DNA from 4 places in the Micromonospora sp. URMC 106 genome. Region 1 is predicted to be linked to each of the others. Evidence: riboswitches for the same ligand, from Rfam matches in the RefSeq annotation. Region 1 holds a riboswitch; each other region holds the start of a gene.
The links. A riboswitch is a leader RNA that binds a small molecule or an ion and turns the genes downstream of it on or off. The one in region 1 is predicted to bind cyclic di-AMP.
Positions count from the first base shown of each region.

Region 1 (4,099 bases):
ACGCCGGCCAGCAGCAGCACGGCCGCGAGCAGCGAGGCGGCGAGCGCGCCCAGCACCGCCAGGCACACGCCCCACCACGGCGGTCCGCCGCCCGCCCCGCCGAACGGGAGGAGCCGCTCGTGCGGGCAGTCGCCCGGGCAGCCCACGACGCCGGACAGCGCCGCCGCGACGGCGTACGGGACGGCGGCGGTGTGCTCGGCGGGCGACGCACCGCCGTGCGGACCGGCGACGGCGTGCGCCGCGGCGTCGGCGGCGTGGCCCGTGGTGTCGGCGGCGTGGCCCGCGGCGTGCGAGCCGTGGCCGAGGGTGTGCATCGCGGCCAGACCGAGCAGCGTGCCGACGAGCAGCAGGAGCCGGGCCCATCGCCCCGCCGTCACCGTCGCCGTCCGCACACCCCCACGCTAGTCCCCGGGGGTCGGCGCGTCCGGCGCGACGGGCGCATCCCACCGCGGTCCGCGCCCGACACCGACCCGCACGACCTGCGTCCGGATGCCGGGATGGCTACCATTCGGCCGGTGGCCCCATGGACCCCGCACCGCCCGCCCCGCCTCCCCGACCGGGCGGCGGCACCGACCGCCCGTGACCGGTCGGGCCGGACGATCGCGGTACGTGGCCGGCTCGCCGCCCCAGGGCGATCCGCCGCCGCGGTCACCCGGGAACGCTGAACCGACCGGCCCGCCGGCACGTACCCCGCCCTGGATTCGTTGGGAGACACTCAATGGGCGCCGACCACACCCGTCCCGCACCGTCCGCCCCGCCGGGGGTGCGACGGATCCTCGTCGCGACGGTGGTGCCCCTCTTCGTCGCGACCCTGATCGCGGCCCTGGCGCTCTGGCCGTGGGACGCTCCGGAGGCCGCGCCCGGCACCGACCCGCCCCGCCACCACGGCACGGTGACGCGGGTGGTGACGGAGCCGTGCCCACCCGCCCCGGAGACCCCGGAGGGGAGCCCGGGCGCCACGGAGGGCCCGTGCGGCACCGTCACGGTACGGGTGGACGATGGTCCCGACGCCGGCCAGCAGGTGGAGACGCCCGTGCCGGCCGGGCCCGGCGCGCCGACGGTCGCGGTCGGCGACGAGATCATCCTGGTCGAGCTCACGGACCCCGCCGACCCCTCGGCGACCGCCTACAACATCGCCGAGCACCAGCGCGGCCAGCCGTTGCTCTGGCTGGTGGTGCTGTTCGCCGCGGCGATCGTCGCGTTCGGGCGGTGGCGCGGCCTCGCCGCACTGGCCGGCCTGGCGGCGAGCTTCGCGATCCTGCTCACCTTCGTGCTGCCCGGCATCAGTGCCGGGCGCCCGCCGCTGCTGGTCGCGGTCGTCGGCGCCGCCCTGATCATGTTCGTGGTGCTCTACCTGACACACGGGCTGACCGCACAGACCTCGGTCGCCGTGCTGGGCACCCTGGGCAGCCTGGTGCTGACCGGGGTCCTCGGCACGATCGCCACCGCGGCGACCCACCTGACCGGCTTCGGCACCGAGGACGCCACCACGCTGTCGATGTTCCAGGCCGACGTCGACCTGCACGGCCTGCTGCTCGCCGGGATCGTCATCGGCTCGCTCGGCGTGCTCGACGACGTCACGGTGACCCAGGCCGCGACGGTCACCGAACTGGCGCACGCCAACCCCGGGCTGTCCCGGATGCAGCTCTACCGCGCGGCGACGCGGGTCGGCCGCGCGCACATCGCCTCGACGGTGAACACCATCGTGCTGGCGTACGCCGGCGCCTCGCTGCCGGTGCTGCTCCTGCTGACCGCCGACTCCCGGGCGGTGACCCAGATCCTGACCAGTGAGTTCCTGGCCCAGGAGATCGTCCGCAGCGCCGTCGCCACCCTGGGCCTGATCGCCGCCGTGCCGCTGACCACCGGCCTCGCGGCCCTGGTGACGACGGCCGGCCGGCGCGGCGGCGGCTCCGCCGACCCCGACGCGCCCCCGACCCCACCGGTCCCACGACCGGCGGCGGACCGGTCCGAGGCGTTGGAGGCCCTCAGCGGGCCGCGCGCCGGGAACACGCCCACCGCCGCCCCCGCCGGGTGGCCCGATCGAGACGGGAGCACGGACACCGCATGGTGACACTCCTCAGCGTGACCGATCAGGACGCCCCGCCTGATAAACGCGTCACTGGTCACCGTCCGCCATTACGAAATAACGCATTTAGTCGGCTTAGGGACGTAGATCCCCGGGAGGACTCTCGGGTAACCTCGCTGCCGGTCACCGCCGAAGGCGCGCAGCGGCGCCTGCGGTGCCGCCGCCCAATCGCCGTCAGGCGAGCCGGGGACCCAGGTACGTGGGGTGAATCCGCGACAGCGGTAGGGGCCACTTCCGCCCCGAACCCGTCAGCTAACCCGGTCGGCGGTCGACGGAAGGGAAAACTGTGACGGCACCCCTACGCCGCTGGTTGACACCTGTGGTGGCCGTGATCGCCGCCCTGGCCGTCTTCGCCGGACCCCTCCCGGCGGCGGCCGCACCCACGACACCGCCCCAGCCCTCGGGCCACGGGGACGACGAGCCCAAGCTGCTCAACGACCTGATCGAGGCGCGGAACCGGAGCTACGTCCAGGCCAAGTCCAAGCTGGCGAAGTCGAAGAAGCGCCAGCTCGAACTGGCCCTCGAGGTCGACCGGGCGCAGGCCGAGCTGGCGGCGCTGGCCCCGCAGGTGAGCGAGATCGCGGCCCAGTCCTACCGGACGGGGCGGATCGGCGCGGTGTCGATGCTGCTGGACACCGCCAGCCCCGACTCGTTCGTCCAACGCGCCGCCGCGCTCGACGAGCTGAACCTGGTCAACTCCAAGAAGCTCGCCGCGGTGAACGCGGTCAAGACCCGCGCGGAGCAGGCCAAGCTGGCGCTCGACGCCGAGGTTCGCGAGCAGACGAAGCTGACCAACGAGATGGCCCGCGGCAAGCGCGAGGCGGAGAAGGCCCTCGCACTGGTCGGCGGCAGAGGGCTGACCGGCGGCAAGGTGGTCGCCACCTCGCCGGTGGCCCGGATGGCACCGGGTCGTACCGCCGACGGCGACTGGAAGCCCCTGTCCTGCACCGAGGACGACCCCACCACCTCCGGCTGCATCACCGCGCGCACGCTGCACATGTACAAGGAGGTGAAGCGGGCCGGGTTCAACCGGTTCGTCGGCTGTTACCGCTCCGGCGGGCCGTACGAGCATCCGAAGGGCCGGGCCTGCGACTGGTCGCTGCAGCGAAGCGGCTTCTCCCCCTGGCACAACGACGACACCTACATGTACGGCAACAACCTGACCGCGTTCCTGGTCCGTAACGCCGACCGGCTCGGCATCTACTACGTGATCTGGAACCGGCAGATCTGGTTCCCGGCGACCGGCTGGAAGTCCTACAGCGGCCCGTCGAACCATACGGACCACGTGCACGTGTCACTGCTCTGACGGCGGTCGCTGACAGGGCCGCACCCGCGTCCGCGGGTGCGGCCCTGTCGCCGTCTGCGGCCTCTCCTCGAAGCGACGCCGGGCACCCGGCGGACCGGGTGACGTCGAACGGTCGGTCGGGTCAGGCGACGGCGGCGGTGACGGCCGGCTGCGTCCCGTCGACCGCGCCCATCCGGGCCGGCACGGCGGCCACGACCCGCGCCTCACCGGCGGCCAGTCGGTACGACATGCCGACGACTGCGCAGCGCCCGGCGGCCACCTCGGCGGCCAGCACGGCCGAGCGGTCCAGCATCGCCTCGACGGTGCACCCGATGTGGATGTCGACGATGCGGTCGATGTCGTCCACGCCCTCGGCGGCCGCGCGGCGCAGGCTGGGCACCACGGCGTCGACCACGGCGTTGAGGTGCCCCTGCGGGGCCGTGCCGGTGGCGTCCGCCGTACGGGCGGCCTGGACGGCCCCGCAGGAGTCGTGCCCGAGCACCACCACCAGCGGCGTGCGCAGGACCGTCACGGCGTACTCGACGCTGCCCAGCACCTCGGGGCCGACCGTGTGTCCGGCGGTGCGTACCACGAAGAGGTCGCCGAGGCCGCGGTCGAAGATGATCTCCGCAGCGAGCCGGGAGTCGGAGCAGCCGACGATCACCGCGAACGGGTGCTGCCCGTCCGCGACCGCAGCGCGGCGCCCGGCGTCCTGGTTGGGGTGGTCG
Region 1 covers NZ_JBPQTP010000071.1:22,108-26,206, forward strand. Annotated here, with positions in the region: gene ACSNOB_RS21090 (hypothetical protein) at 1-392, opposite strand, end outside; gene ACSNOB_RS21095 (YibE/F family protein) at 719-2,071, shown strand; cyclic di-AMP (ydaO/yuaA leader) riboswitch at 2,238-2,369, shown strand; gene ACSNOB_RS21100 (coiled-coil domain-containing protein) at 2,373-3,392, shown strand; gene ACSNOB_RS21105 (carbonic anhydrase) at 3,514-4,099, opposite strand, start outside.

Region 2 (4,099 bases), on a different contig from region 1:
CCGAACTGCTGGCCGCGGACCGCGCCCGCAGCGGCCGGCAGCACGTCTTCGGCGCCGCCGCGCGCGAGCTGACCCTGGCCGAGTGCGCGAACCGCTCGGACGCGCTGGTCTCCGACGTGTCCGGGGTGATCTCCGACTACCTCTACTCGGGCAAGCCGTACGCGGTGACGGACATGGGCGACGAGGGCGACCGGTTCGCCGAGCGGTTCCCGCTGGCCGGCTCGGGCTACGTGCTGCGCCGCGACATGTCCAACGTGGACGAGGTGCTGACCGCGCTGCTCGACACCGACCCGCTGGCCTCGGCCCGCTGGGCGACCCGGACCCGTTACCTGGGCGACTTCCCCGCCGAGTCGTACGCCGAGGCGTTCCTCGACGCCGCGCGGCGGCAGCTCGACGCGGGCTGGAACCCGCCGACCCCGCGCGCCGCCGGCGGGGCCGACCTGCCGGTCGAGCCGGACGAGGCGACCCTCTCCCCCAGCACCTGACCCGGCCCGCGCTCCGGCGCCCGTCGGCCCGGACGCGACCGCGTCGCACGGGTCAGCGGTAGGGGTCGACGAGAGCCAGGACCGCCTCGGGATCCTCGACGTGCGCGTTGTGGCCCAGGCCGGGCAGGGTGGCGACCGGTACGCCGAGCTCCTTGAGCTGGGCGTCGGTGACCATGGGGTCGTGCTCGCCGCGGGCGAGCAGCACCGGCACGTCGGTCGCCGCCAGCAGGGCGGGCAGGTCCGGCTCGCCCACCCCGAACGCGGCCGGGTCCATGGCCAGCCGCCAGCGGCCGTCGACCTGCCGCAGCCCGGCCTCGACCGCGGGGTCGTCCGGCGCGAGGAGGCCGGTCAGGCCGGCCACCCGCAGGTAGCGGCGGGCCGCCTCGTCCCGGCTGGCGAACCAGGTCACCGGCCGGTCGGCCAACTCCCGGGCCTTCGCCAGCTCGGCCGGCGACCAGACGGCCTTGATGCCGAGCCCGACCACGGCGTCGACCGGCAGCCCGGCGCCGCGGGCGGCCAGCGCCAGCCCGACCACGCCGCCGAGGGAGTGCCCCAGCACGACCAGCCGGTCCCCCGCCGCGAGCCCCACGGCGACCCGGTCGGCCAGCCCGGCGAACGAGTACGCCGGCAGCGGCGGCGACCAGCCGTGGCCGGCGAGGTCCGGCGCCAGCCACCGCCCCGCCCACCGGCGCTCCAGCAGCGGCGCCCAGGGCAGCCACACGTCGCCGGTCGCGCCCATGCCGTGCAGCAGCAGCAGGACGCGTCGACCGTCCCGGTCACCTGATTCATCGGCCATGCGCCGCAGTGTGCCACCCGCCGGACGCCCCGGCGAGGGCCGTGACCCGGAGACGACACCGGGCGCCGGCTCCCCGGGGGAGGCCGACGCCCGACGGGTCGTGTCAGGCGGAGTAGCCGCGGGTGGCGGCCCAGTTCGCCAGGGCGACGGTGGACATCCAGTACGAGGCGGTCGCCGGGTTCGCCGAGTCGGCGATCTTCACCAGCCGGCCCTCGTCCTGGTAGCCCACGACGGCGATGTAGTGGCCGCCGGGGAACGAGTGCCAGCCGCCGTCGGTGTCCGTGGCGCTGCCGGCGACGTTCACCACGACGCCCCGCCCGTCGCTGATGGCGGCGACCACGTCGGCCTGGAGCCGGTCCATCTGCGCCGGGGTCGCGGCGTTGCCCGGGATCATCCGGGTCCGGTACGGGTCGCCCTTCACCGTCGCGTTCAGCACCCGGGTGGTGTCCTCGGCGGAGTCGGTGCCCATCTCGTCGGTGCCCAGCTGGGCGCCGAGGGTGTCCTGGCTGCGCGCGACGCCGGCGGCGCTGAGGGCGTGCCGGACGGCGGCCGGGCCACAGTTGTAGAAGGTGGTCTGGGCCTCGTAGTCGTAGTCCAGGGTCTTGGACTTCGGGGGCTTCGGCGGCTCCGGCTTGCGGGTCAGGTCGGGGTTCGGCGCGGCGCTGGTGGCGCTGGCCGAGGGAGCGGCGCTGGACGCGACCGCGGCGGCGGTCGACGGGGTGGCCGCGACGCGGGCCTCGCCGCGCGAGGCGGCGGTGTCGTCACGCAGTTCGGTCACGGCCACCGGGGCCTGGGCGGCGGCGGGCGCCTCGTCGGCGCCGGCCAGCAGCGCGCCGGTGCCGGACGCCAGCACGAGCGCCGCGGCGGACGCGGCGGCCACCTGGTAGGGACGCTCGGACGTGAGGCGACGAAGCTGTCGCCTGAGGTGGTGCTTCACGGTTTCCTCCACGGGCTCGGGGGGTGAGCGACCGCCGGTCCGCCGCAGGGGGAACCGACCGCGCGGACGGCGTCCGGGCGGGTGGTGGGCCACTCAGGGGATGCGCCCGGGATGCCGGGCGACGGGCGGTGACCGGTGAGGTCAGCTCGCGGCGTGCGGCCGGGCGAGCGCGGGCACCGCGGCGCCGTGGAGGCGGCGGGTCGAGCGGGGGGTGGGTGGGTGCTGCACGAGGATGGAACTCCTTCCGACGCCGCCGACCGGGTTAGCTGACGGATTCGGGCGGGAAGAACGCCCTACCACGGGCCGTGGCCCGCGGATTCACCCCGGTGTTGCACTGGGTCCCCGGCTCGTCTGTGCGCGATTAGGCGGGTCGGCGCGGCGTCGCCTCTTGCGAACGGGTACCGCACCGGACGGGCCGACATTACTGGCCGGCCCGCGCCCTGCCAACCCGCCCCCACCTGCTTAAACCTTGATCGTGGGACTTTTTTGCGGGCAGTTTGGCACTGACGTGACTCAATGGGACAGTCGTTTTCCGGCACGCCTTCGGTCGACAACCGGACGACCGGCCGAGATCGACGCGGAATGGCTGGCGGAATTCGGCCGGGCCGCGCCCGATGACCGGTTCGGCCATGCTGTGACCGGCGTCACCGAAACGGCCCGCGTCAGCCCACCCGCGCCGGGCGCCAGCGCGCGGCGGCCGCGGGACGGTGCGCCTCGGTCGCCGGGCGGGCTGCGGGGAGCCGGCCCGGCCGGAGCCGGACCGCCGCTGCGTACGCCTCCGCGGCCAGGGCACGCGCCGCCTCGGCGGCCAGGTCGGCGTCCCGCCACGCCAGCCGCTCCCGCTCGGCGGCGGCCCGGTAGCCGGCCCGCTTCGCGTCGCGTACCGCCCGGGCCAGCACGATCTCCTGCTCGGCCGGGTGCCGACGCGGATCCCAGCCCGCCCGGTGACCGAACACGTCGCTGAGCTGGCGGGCGGTCAGGTCGCCGCGCCAGTGGGCGGCCATCGCCGCGTGGTGCAGCCAGCGCTCCCGGGCGGCGTACTCGGCGGGCGTGCGCGGGGTGCGCGGAGGGGGCAGGACGGCGGCCCCGGTGAACCGGCGGGCGGCCGTCTCCGCCTCGTCGTACGCCTGCCAGGCCCGGTCGACCTCCTCCTGCGCGGCGAGCCAGTCGGCCCGCCGCCGCCGGGCGGTCCGGGCCGCACGCTCCGCCGCGACGGCCACCTCCTCCGCGTAGCGGCGCAGGTCGGTCGCCTCGGCCGCCGGGTCGTCGGTGGGCGTCGGGGCCGGCTCCTCGGCGGACGGAACCCGCTCGGGGCGGGCGACCAGGACGGCGAGCACGGTCAGGGCCAGCAGGAGCAGGGCGGACCAGATGGCGGCGGCCCGCGGCACCTCGATCAGGAACTGGTAGAAGACGGTCTCCATGGTCGGCACCTCACGGGTAGCGAGTGCGGCAGCGGGGGCACCGCGGCGGGGAGCGGCGACGCCGCACCCCGCCGCCGGACGGGTGCGGGTGGTAGGGAGCGCAGAACGGGCACCTGTCGACGCCTGCGGTGACGGAAGGGCCTTCCCGACGCCTCGCGGCGGACACGGTCGCGGGGCGCGTCGGCCCGGCGGGATGGTGCGGGTCAGTCGCGCGGCGGGGCCCGGGGGCCGGCGGCGCCCGGCGGGTGCCCGGCCGGCGCGTGGGCCGGGCCGGCGGCGACAGCCACGCCGGCCTGGCCCGGGTCGGCCGGGGTGGCGAGGGCGCTGGCGGCCCGCTCGTCGGCGCCGGCGACGCGGTCGTCGACGACCCGGCGGCAGCCCGGCAGGTCGACGGAGACCGCCGTGACGGGGGCCGCCACGGCCGGGGGCACCGTGCCGGGGATCGCCGTGGCCCCGGGCA
Region 2 covers NZ_JBPQTP010000143.1:10,628-14,726, forward strand. Annotated here, with positions in the region: gene ACSNOB_RS29020 (CDP-glycerol glycerophosphotransferase family protein) at 1-485, shown strand, start outside; gene ACSNOB_RS29025 (alpha/beta fold hydrolase) at 538-1,281, opposite strand; gene ACSNOB_RS29030 (C39 family peptidase) at 1,385-2,230, opposite strand; cyclic di-AMP (ydaO/yuaA leader) riboswitch at 2,455-2,596, opposite strand; gene ACSNOB_RS29035 (hypothetical protein) at 2,881-3,639, opposite strand; partial or broken gene ACSNOB_RS29040 (hypothetical protein) at 3,843-4,099, opposite strand, start outside.
Region 2: it holds a riboswitch for cyclic di-AMP, as region 1 does, so the genes downstream of both, ACSNOB_RS29030 (C39 family peptidase) here and ACSNOB_RS21100 (coiled-coil domain-containing protein) in region 1, are expected to answer to the same signal.

Region 3 (4,099 bases), on a different contig from region 1:
GCCGCCGAGCGCGGCGGGGTGCTTGTCACCGATCAGCGCCGAGTACGCGTCGTTGTAGAGCTGGGTGAACCGGTCGCCCCAGAGCAGCAGCATCGGGTAGCGGGAGGAGAGCACCATCCGGACGGCCGCGCGCAGGCTCTGCGGCCAGCCGTCGACGGGACCGAGCGGAGTCTCCGCCCAGTCCAGCCGCGCCATCAGCCGCCCGGTCTCACCGCCCTCGGCGAACAGGTCACCCGTGGGCCGCGTCACCTTCGGTCGCACCCCATCGCAGCCCTCACTTCCGGGCCCGGCCGACCCTTGCTGGCGTTACGCGCTCATCCTGGCACCCGGCCTCCGCTGCACGTCCGCCGGCACCCCAGCGCGTTTCTCTACCCACCCGCCGCCGCGGCCACACCTGCGGACGCATTTCGTTCTCCGGATCCCGGACGGGTCCGCGGCGGCGGTCGCCCGGGGGTCTGCCATACGGCGGGCTGCTTTCGCGGGGGCGGCGGCGGCCGGTCCGGGCCGGCGACGGTCGGTGCGGGTCTGCCGCGCGGCGGCGGTCAGTCCCGGTCGGCGGCGCGGCGGCGCAGCAGCGCGACCGCCTCGTCCACGAGACCGCGCTCGGTGAGCAGCGTGAGCAGCAACGGCAGGGGGCGCCAGTCGCCGTCGTCGACCGCCTGCCGCAGCAGCGCGATCGCCTCGTCGTGCCGGCCCCGGGCGGCCAGCAGGGTGGCCAGCTCGTCGCGGCCTCTCGGGTCGCCCTGCTCGGCGGCGATCCGCCAGTACCGTTCGGCCTCGTCGGCGCGCCCCTCCTCGGCGAGCAGCGCGGCGAGCCGGGTGGCGGCGTGCCAGTCGCCGTGCTCGGCGCGGGCCCGCAGCTCCTCCGTCCGCCCCCGGTCGGCCAGCAGGTCGACCAGGACGCTGCCCGCCCCGCTCGCGCCGGCCCGGTCGAGGTCGCGCAGGTAGCCGGTCGGGTCGGGCACCGCCGCCAGGCCCGAGGACTCCTCGCCGAAGAAGCGGCTGCCGCCGAACTCCCGCCGGAGCTGGTCGTCGAGGTCGTCGGCGAGCTCGACCATGGCCCGTACGGCCAGCAGCAGGTGGGTGGGGACGAAGTCCTGGCCGAAGACGGGGACGGACGCCCAGACCGTGTCGCCGGTGCAGTAGACCCGGCCGACGACGAGACCGTTGGTGAGGTCGGAGAGCCGCCGGTACAGCGACTCGGTCGGCTCGACCCCGGTGAGCAGGGGTGAGAACACGTCGACCAGCGGCGGGTCGTCCTGGGCCCGTACGAAGATCATGGCGGAGCCGACGCGGATGGCGACGTCGCCGTCGGCGTCGACGCGCAGCTGGTCGGCGGTGACGCCGAGGATGCCGGCCAGCACCTCCCTGACCCGCTGGGTCAGCTTCCCGCCGTACTCGGCCTCCCCGACGGGCGCCGGGGCGCGACGAGCCCCCGCGGCGGCCACCGGCCTCGCCGCCAGCGCGGCGGCCAACCTGGTCCTCGTCGGCACGGGCACGGCCGTCGCCGTGGTTGCCGGACGGGCCGCCAGCGCGGAGGCGACCCTGCCCAGCAGGCTCTCAGGCGGCGTCATCGTGCTCGCCGTCCGGTCCGCCGCGCGTGCCGTCGGTCGGCTGGTCCGTCACCCGGACCTGGTCGAACATCTTGGCGATCACGAGCGGGGCCGCCACCCCGAAGGTGAAGCTGGCGAAGGCGGTGGTGGCGAGGCCACCCGCCCCGGCCGCGGCGGCGAGCCCGGTCCCGGCCACGGTCCTGAGCAGCACCGCGAACACGACGATCGGCGCGTCCCGCCGGTCCCGCCACGGCCACTGCCACCGGCCCCCCGACTCGGTGGTGGGGCGCATCATCCCGGACAGGTTGAGCGCCTCGGCCACCGCGCTGCCGACCAGTCCCCACATCGCGGCCATCCATAGAGACACATCCCTACCGTACTGACCGCCGGATGTGGCGGTCGCACCAGCCCTCTGCTCTCCCGGCGGCCACGGTGACGCCACTGTCGACGGTAGAGCCTGACGGCAACGCGCGCCCGCGACGCACAGCCGGGAACGGTCCGCAACCCGGGGCGGCCCGGCAGTGCGGCGGCCGGTGAGGAACTTCACGAGAAGTGGGCAATCGGCGCGAAGCGCCCCTAGCGTCGACCGGGTTCGCGATGGCGAACACCACGGCCGGTAACGCCTAATCCTGCCGCCGGCCGTCGGACCCGGTCACTCAGGCACGGAGCGGGGGACCCAACGTTCCTCGGTGCGCGTCACCTCGGGGTGAAGCCGCCAGCGGCGGCCGGGCTCCTCGGCCCGAACCCGACAGCTGACCTCGCCGGCGTGGAGGAATCACACATGGCATCCGACTACCAGGCCCGTCACCGTCGCACCGTCCGTCGTACCGCCGTGGGCACTCTCGCCGTGGGCGCCGTGACCGGCGCGGTGGCGATCTTCGGCCCGGCCGCCCCGGCCCAGGCCGACAGCGTCAACTGGGACGCGATCGCCCAGTGCGAGTCCAGCGGCGACTGGAGCATCAACACGGGCAACGGCTACTACGGCGGCCTCCAGTTCTCCCAGAGCACCTGGGAGGGCTACGGCGGCCGGAGGTACGCCGCGCGGGCCGACCTGGCCACCCGCGCCGAGCAGATCCGCGTCGCCGAGCGCGTCCTCGACGGGCAGGGCATCGGCGCGTGGCCGACCTGCGGCAAGAAGGGCGGCTCGAGCACGTCGCACACCCCGAAGAGGGAGCGCGGGTCGCAGGCGCCGGCGACGAAGCGCGACTCGGGTGGCAGCGAGCGGCGTGACGCGGGCGGCGCCGGCCGGACCTACGTGGTCCGGCCCGGCGACACCCTGGCGAAGATCGCGACCGCGCACGACGTGGACGGCGGCTGGCGGGAGCTGTACGAGAGCAACAAGCGGGTCGTCGGCGCCGACCCGGGGCTGATCCTCCCCGGTCAGCGGCTCGGCCTCTGACGCGTACCCCTGATGACGCCCGGTCGGGAGACTCCGACCGGGCGTCGTCGTCTCGCGGTGGGCGACGGCTCGTATCCTTTGCGCGAACCTCTCTGGTGGGCTTTCGAGGATGAAAGGACACGGCGTGAGTAACCGGGCCGAGACGTTGGAGTTCCAGGCCGAGGCGCGTCAGCTGCTCCAGCTGATGGTCCACTCGATCTACTCGAACAAGGACGTCTTCCTGCGCGAACTGATCTCGAACGCCTCGGACGCGCTGGACAAGCTGCGCCTGGCGTCGATGGTCGACAAGGACCTGGAGGTCGACACCTCCGACCTCCACATCGAGATCGAGGTCGACAAGGCGGCGCGCACGCTTACCGTCCGGGACAACGGCATCGGCATGTCCCGCGACGAGGTGGTCCAGGTGATCGGCACGATCGCCAAGTCCGGCACGGCGGAGCTGCTGCGCAAGCTGCGCGAGTCCGCCGACGCCGGGGCGCGGCAGGAGCTGATCGGCCAGTTCGGGGTCGGCTTCTACGCGGCGTTCATGGTCGCCGACCGGGTCGAGCTGGTGACCCGGCGGGCGGGGGAGACCGGCGGCACCCGCTGGGAGTCGGCCGGCGAGGGCACCTACTCGGTCGAGGCCGTCGACGAGGCGCCGCAGGGCACCGCGGTGACCCTGCACCTCAAGGCGGCCGACGCCGAGGACAACCTGCACGACTACACCGCCGAGTGGACGATCCGGGAGATCGTCAAGCGGTACTCCGACTTCATCGCCTGGCCGATCCGGATGACCGTCGAGCGGCCGGGCGAGGGCGACGAGACCACGACCGAGACCCAGACGCTCAACTCGATGAAGGCGCTCTGGGCCCGGCCCCGCGACGAGGTCGACGAGGCCGAGTACAAGGAGTTCTACAAGCACGTCAGCCACGACTGGGCCGACCCGCTGGACATCGTGCACATGAAGGGCGAGGGCACCTTCGAGTACGAGGCGCTGCTGTTCCTCCCCTCCCACGCCCCGCTGGACCTGTTCGCCCCGCAGGGCCGCCGCGGCGTGCAGCTCTACGTCAAGCGCGTCTTCATCATGGACGACTGCGAAGCGCTCATGCCGAACTACCTGCGCTTCGTCAAGGGTGTCGTGGACGCGCACGACCTGTCGCTGAACATC
Region 3 covers NZ_JBPQTP010000180.1:873-4,971, reverse strand. Annotated here, with positions in the region: gene ACSNOB_RS30900 (ATP-binding protein) at 1-249, opposite strand, end outside; gene ACSNOB_RS30895 (T3SS (YopN, CesT) and YbjN peptide-binding chaperone 1) at 543-1,574, opposite strand; gene ACSNOB_RS30890 (hypothetical protein) at 1,561-1,920, opposite strand; cyclic di-AMP (ydaO/yuaA leader) riboswitch at 2,164-2,335, shown strand; gene ACSNOB_RS30885 (transglycosylase family protein) at 2,335-2,952, shown strand; partial or broken gene htpG (molecular chaperone HtpG) at 3,137-4,099, shown strand, end outside.
Region 3: it holds a riboswitch for cyclic di-AMP, as region 1 does, so the genes downstream of both, ACSNOB_RS30885 (transglycosylase family protein) here and ACSNOB_RS21100 (coiled-coil domain-containing protein) in region 1, are expected to answer to the same signal.

Region 4 (4,099 bases), on a different contig from region 1:
GGCCGGCGACGTAGGCCTCGTCGTCGCTCTCCTCCGGCGGGAAGGAGTGCAGGGCGTAGCGGCCGTCGCGCTCCAGGTCGCGCCGCTTCGGCGAGTCGACCACGAAGCAGAAGAGGCCCTCGTCGGTGATCACCGGGGAGACCGGATGGACGCGGGGCCCACCATCGGCGCGGACGGTGGCCAGATAGCCGAAGCCCGGCCCGTACTGCTGCATGAGAACGCGGATCCCGTCGGCGAGGCGGGGCTCGTCGGCGGCGAATTCGGACCAGGAAGCCATGCCGACATTCTATCGAACACGTGTACGAACAGGTAGTCCGACACGCAGGTCACGCACATCGCTCGCTATGGTGTTCCGATGCTGCTCTCCGACCGCGACCTGGTCTCCGAGATCAAGGCGGGCACGCTCGCGCTGGAGCCGTTCGAGCCCACGCTGGTGCAGCCGTCCAGCATCGACGTACGCCTCGACAAGCTCTTCCGGGTCTTCAACAACCATCTCTACACCCACATCGATCCGGCGATGCAGCAGGACGACCTGACGTCGATGGTCGAGGTGCCCGAGGGCGAGCCGTTCGTGCTGCACCCGGGCGAGTTCGTGCTCGCCTCGACGCTGGAGGTGATCTCGCTCGGCGACCAGCTCGCCGGGCGGCTGGAGGGCAAGTCGAGCCTGGGTCGGCTCGGCCTGCTCACCCACTCCACCGCGGGCTTCATCGACCCGGGCTTCTCCGGCCACGTGACGCTGGAACTGTCCAACGTGGCCAACCTGCCCATCACCCTCTGGCCGGGCATGAAGATCGGCCAGCTCTGCATCTTCCGGCTCTCGTCGCCGGCCGAGCACCCGTACGGCTCGGCGGTCTACGGCTCGCGCTACCAGGGGCAGCGGGGCCCGACCCCGAGCCGCTCCTGGCAGCACTGGCGCACCTGGCCGACCCGCTGACGACCGCTTCGCGGGTGCCAGAAGGGGCCCTCTCCTCGACGACATGCGTCAGGAAGGGCCCCTCCGCACACCTCAGCCGGGGCGGCCGTAGCTGTGGATCGGTCCGTCGTCGACCTTCTTCATCCTGACCGGCACCCCGGCCCGGGAGGCGTGCACCACCCAGCCCCCGCCGACGTACATGCCGACGTGGTGCAGGTCGCTGTAGTAGAAGACCAGGTCGCCAGGGCGCAGCTCGCCCCGGCTGACGGTCGCGGTGACCCGGCGCTGCTGCGCAGCGTTGTGCGGCAGCGACACCCCCGCCTTCGCCCAGGCGGCGAGCATCAGGCCCGAGCAGTCGTACGAATTCGGGCCCTCGGCGCCCCAGACGTAGGGCTTGCCGATCTGCGCGCAGGCGAACTTGACGGCGGTGCCGGCCCCGCCACCGGGATAGCTGGCCGGGCAGGGGGCGGGACGCAGCGGGCCGCCCCCACCGCTGCCGTAGATCCGCAGCCGCAGCTTCTGCAGCCGGTCGATCTCGGCGTTGATCTGCTTCTTCTTCGCCGCGAGCTGGGCCTCGGTCCGGCCGAGCTGGACGACCATCTCGTCCAACGGCGCCTTCTTCGCGGCCAGCCGGTCGCGCAACTCCGCGACCTGCCGCACGTCCTGCTGCTGGTGCTGGGCGAACCGGTCGAGCAGTTCGAGCTGGCCGACCATCTGGTCGGGCGAGCGGCTGCCCAGCAGGGCGTTGACGGCGGAGACGTTCTCACCCTTGTAGGCGCGGACGGCCAGCGCGCTGACCTTCTCCATCGCCTGGTCGACCTGCTCCTCCAGCGGCTTGATCTGCCTGGCGAGCGCGTCGGCCTGCCTGCGCTTGGCGGCCAGGTCCTGGCGGGTGGCGTTGTGCCGTTCGATGATCGGTTCGAGCTTGTTCCAGTCCTCGTCGATCTGGCGCTCGATCTCGGCGACCGTCGGTTCGGCGTGGGCCGCCGTGGCGCCGCCGGTCAGGACGACGGCGAACGCGGCCAGGGCGGCGAGGGCGGTGGTGCAGCGGTACCAGCGTGGGCGCGGCGCAGCCGTCGTGGGGTCGGCGAGGGCCGACCGTGCCGACGGTGGCCGCGGGGCATGGTGTGCCACCGGGCTCCGTACTCCTTCTTCCCGTACCGCCTACCGGGTTAGCTGACGGGTTCGGGCGGGAAGGGGACGCCCTACCGCAGAGGCTGCGGATTCACCCCGGGGGTACCTGGGTCCCCGGCTCGCTCGGGAGCGACTCGGCGGTGTCGGACCGTTACCGCCCCGGTTGGGCGGACTGTCGCCGGCCGACGAATGACCAGAGTAGAGACGGCCGTTATCAATCCGCAACCCATCGAGCCGTGACACACCGTATTCACATGGGCCGGGGAGACCCGCAACCCCGGCGACGAAGATTTCCTTCCTTTTGAAGTGACGGATGGAAAGGTATTGACCAGAGGTGCCGACCGGGGCGAAGGTGACCCCACATTCGCCCGTCCGACCTGGGGGTCTGATGCACCTGACAGCGACATCGAGGAGCAGACGCGTCCTGCTGGCCGCCGCGGTCGCGGCCGCCCTGGCGGCGACGCCGCTCACCGCAGCCGGATCCGCCGCCGCCGCGCCGACGACCGACCGGCAGCAGCAGTACGCGGCCGCCGCGGCCGAGTACGGCGTGCCGGAGAGCGTCCTGCTCGGAGTCTCCTACCTGCAGTCCCGCTGGGACACCAACGCCGGAACGCCGAGCACCAGCGGCGGCTTCGGACCCATGCACCTCACCGACGCGGAGTACGTCGCCTCCCTGCCCGGGGGCACCCACCACGACGAGGGCACCGAGGACCCGCGCGGCGACGACTCCCGCCCGTCCCTGGCCGAGGCGCACGAGCCGCCGGCCGATCCGCCCCCCGCCGAGGCCGCGCTGCGGACGCTCGACGCCGCCGCCGCACTGACCGGCGCCAGCGAGGAGACGCTGCGCACGGACGTCGCGGCGAACATCCGGGGCGGCGCGGCGCTGCTGGCCGCGTACCAGAAGGAGATCGGCGCCCCGGTCGGCGCCGGCACCGACCCGGCGGCCTGGTACGGCGCGGTGGCCCGCTACTCCGGCGCGGACAGCGCCGACGCGGCGGCGGCCTTCGCCGACGAGGTCTACGGCACCATCAGCGCCGGCGACAGCCGGCTGACCGACGACGGGCAGCGGGTGACCCTGGCCGCCCGCGCGGTCCAGCCCGAGCGCTCCTGGCTGGACCGGCTGGGCCTGCGCAAGCTCGCCCGGCCCGACGGGCTGGAGTGCCCGGACACCATCTCCTGCGAGTGGATCCCGGCGCCCTACCAGAAGTACGGCCCCGGCGCGGGCGACTACGGCAACCACGACCTCTCCGACCGGCCGGCCCGGCAGAAGATCGAGTACATCGTCATCCACGACACCGAGGGCTACTTCGGGCCCAGCGTCAACCTGGTCAAGGACCCGAGGCGGGTGGGCTGGCACTACACCCTGCGCTCGGTGGACGGCCACATCGCCCAGCACATCAAGACCAAGGACGTCGGCTGGCACGCCGGCAACTGGTACGTGAACGCCAAGTCCATCGGCCTGGAGCACGAGGGCTTCGCCGGACACGGCACCTGGTACACCGAGGCGATGTACCGCACCTCCGCCAAGCTGGTCCGCCACCTGGCGGCGCAGTACGACATCCCGCTGGACCGGCAGCACATCATCGGGCACGACAACGTCCCCGGCACCGTCGCCTCGACCGTGCGCGGCATGCACTGGGACCCGGGTCCGTACTGGAACTGGTCGCACTACTTCGACCTGCTCAAGGCGCCGTTCAAGTCGACCGCCACGCCGCGGACCGGGCTGGTCACCATCGACCCGGACTTCGCCACCAACCAGCCGCAGTTCACCGGCTGCAACCGGCAGCCCCCGGGCGTGCCGAACCCGCCCCCGCCGACGGCCCCCTGCCCGCTGCGCGGCTCGTCCGCGGTGGTCCTGCACAGCGCGCCGAGCCACGACGCGCCGCTGGTCAACGACATCGCGCTGCGGCCCGACGGCACCCCGAACACCATGTACATCTCGGACCACGGCGCCCGTGCCTCGGCGGGGCAGACGTACGCCCTGGCCGGGGTGCAGGGGGACTGGACCGCTATCTGGTACCTCGGCCAGAAGGCGTGGTTCCACAACCCCGC
Region 4 covers NZ_JBPQTP010000066.1:8,979-13,077, reverse strand. Annotated here, with positions in the region: gene ACSNOB_RS20065 (pyridoxamine 5'-phosphate oxidase family protein) at 1-277, opposite strand, end outside; gene dcd (dCTP deaminase) at 356-934, shown strand; gene ACSNOB_RS20055 (NlpC/P60 family protein) at 1,007-2,047, opposite strand; cyclic di-AMP (ydaO/yuaA leader) riboswitch at 2,060-2,197, opposite strand; gene ACSNOB_RS20050 (N-acetylmuramoyl-L-alanine amidase) at 2,436-4,099, shown strand, end outside.
Region 4: it holds a riboswitch for cyclic di-AMP, as region 1 does, so the genes downstream of both, ACSNOB_RS20055 (NlpC/P60 family protein) here and ACSNOB_RS21100 (coiled-coil domain-containing protein) in region 1, are expected to answer to the same signal.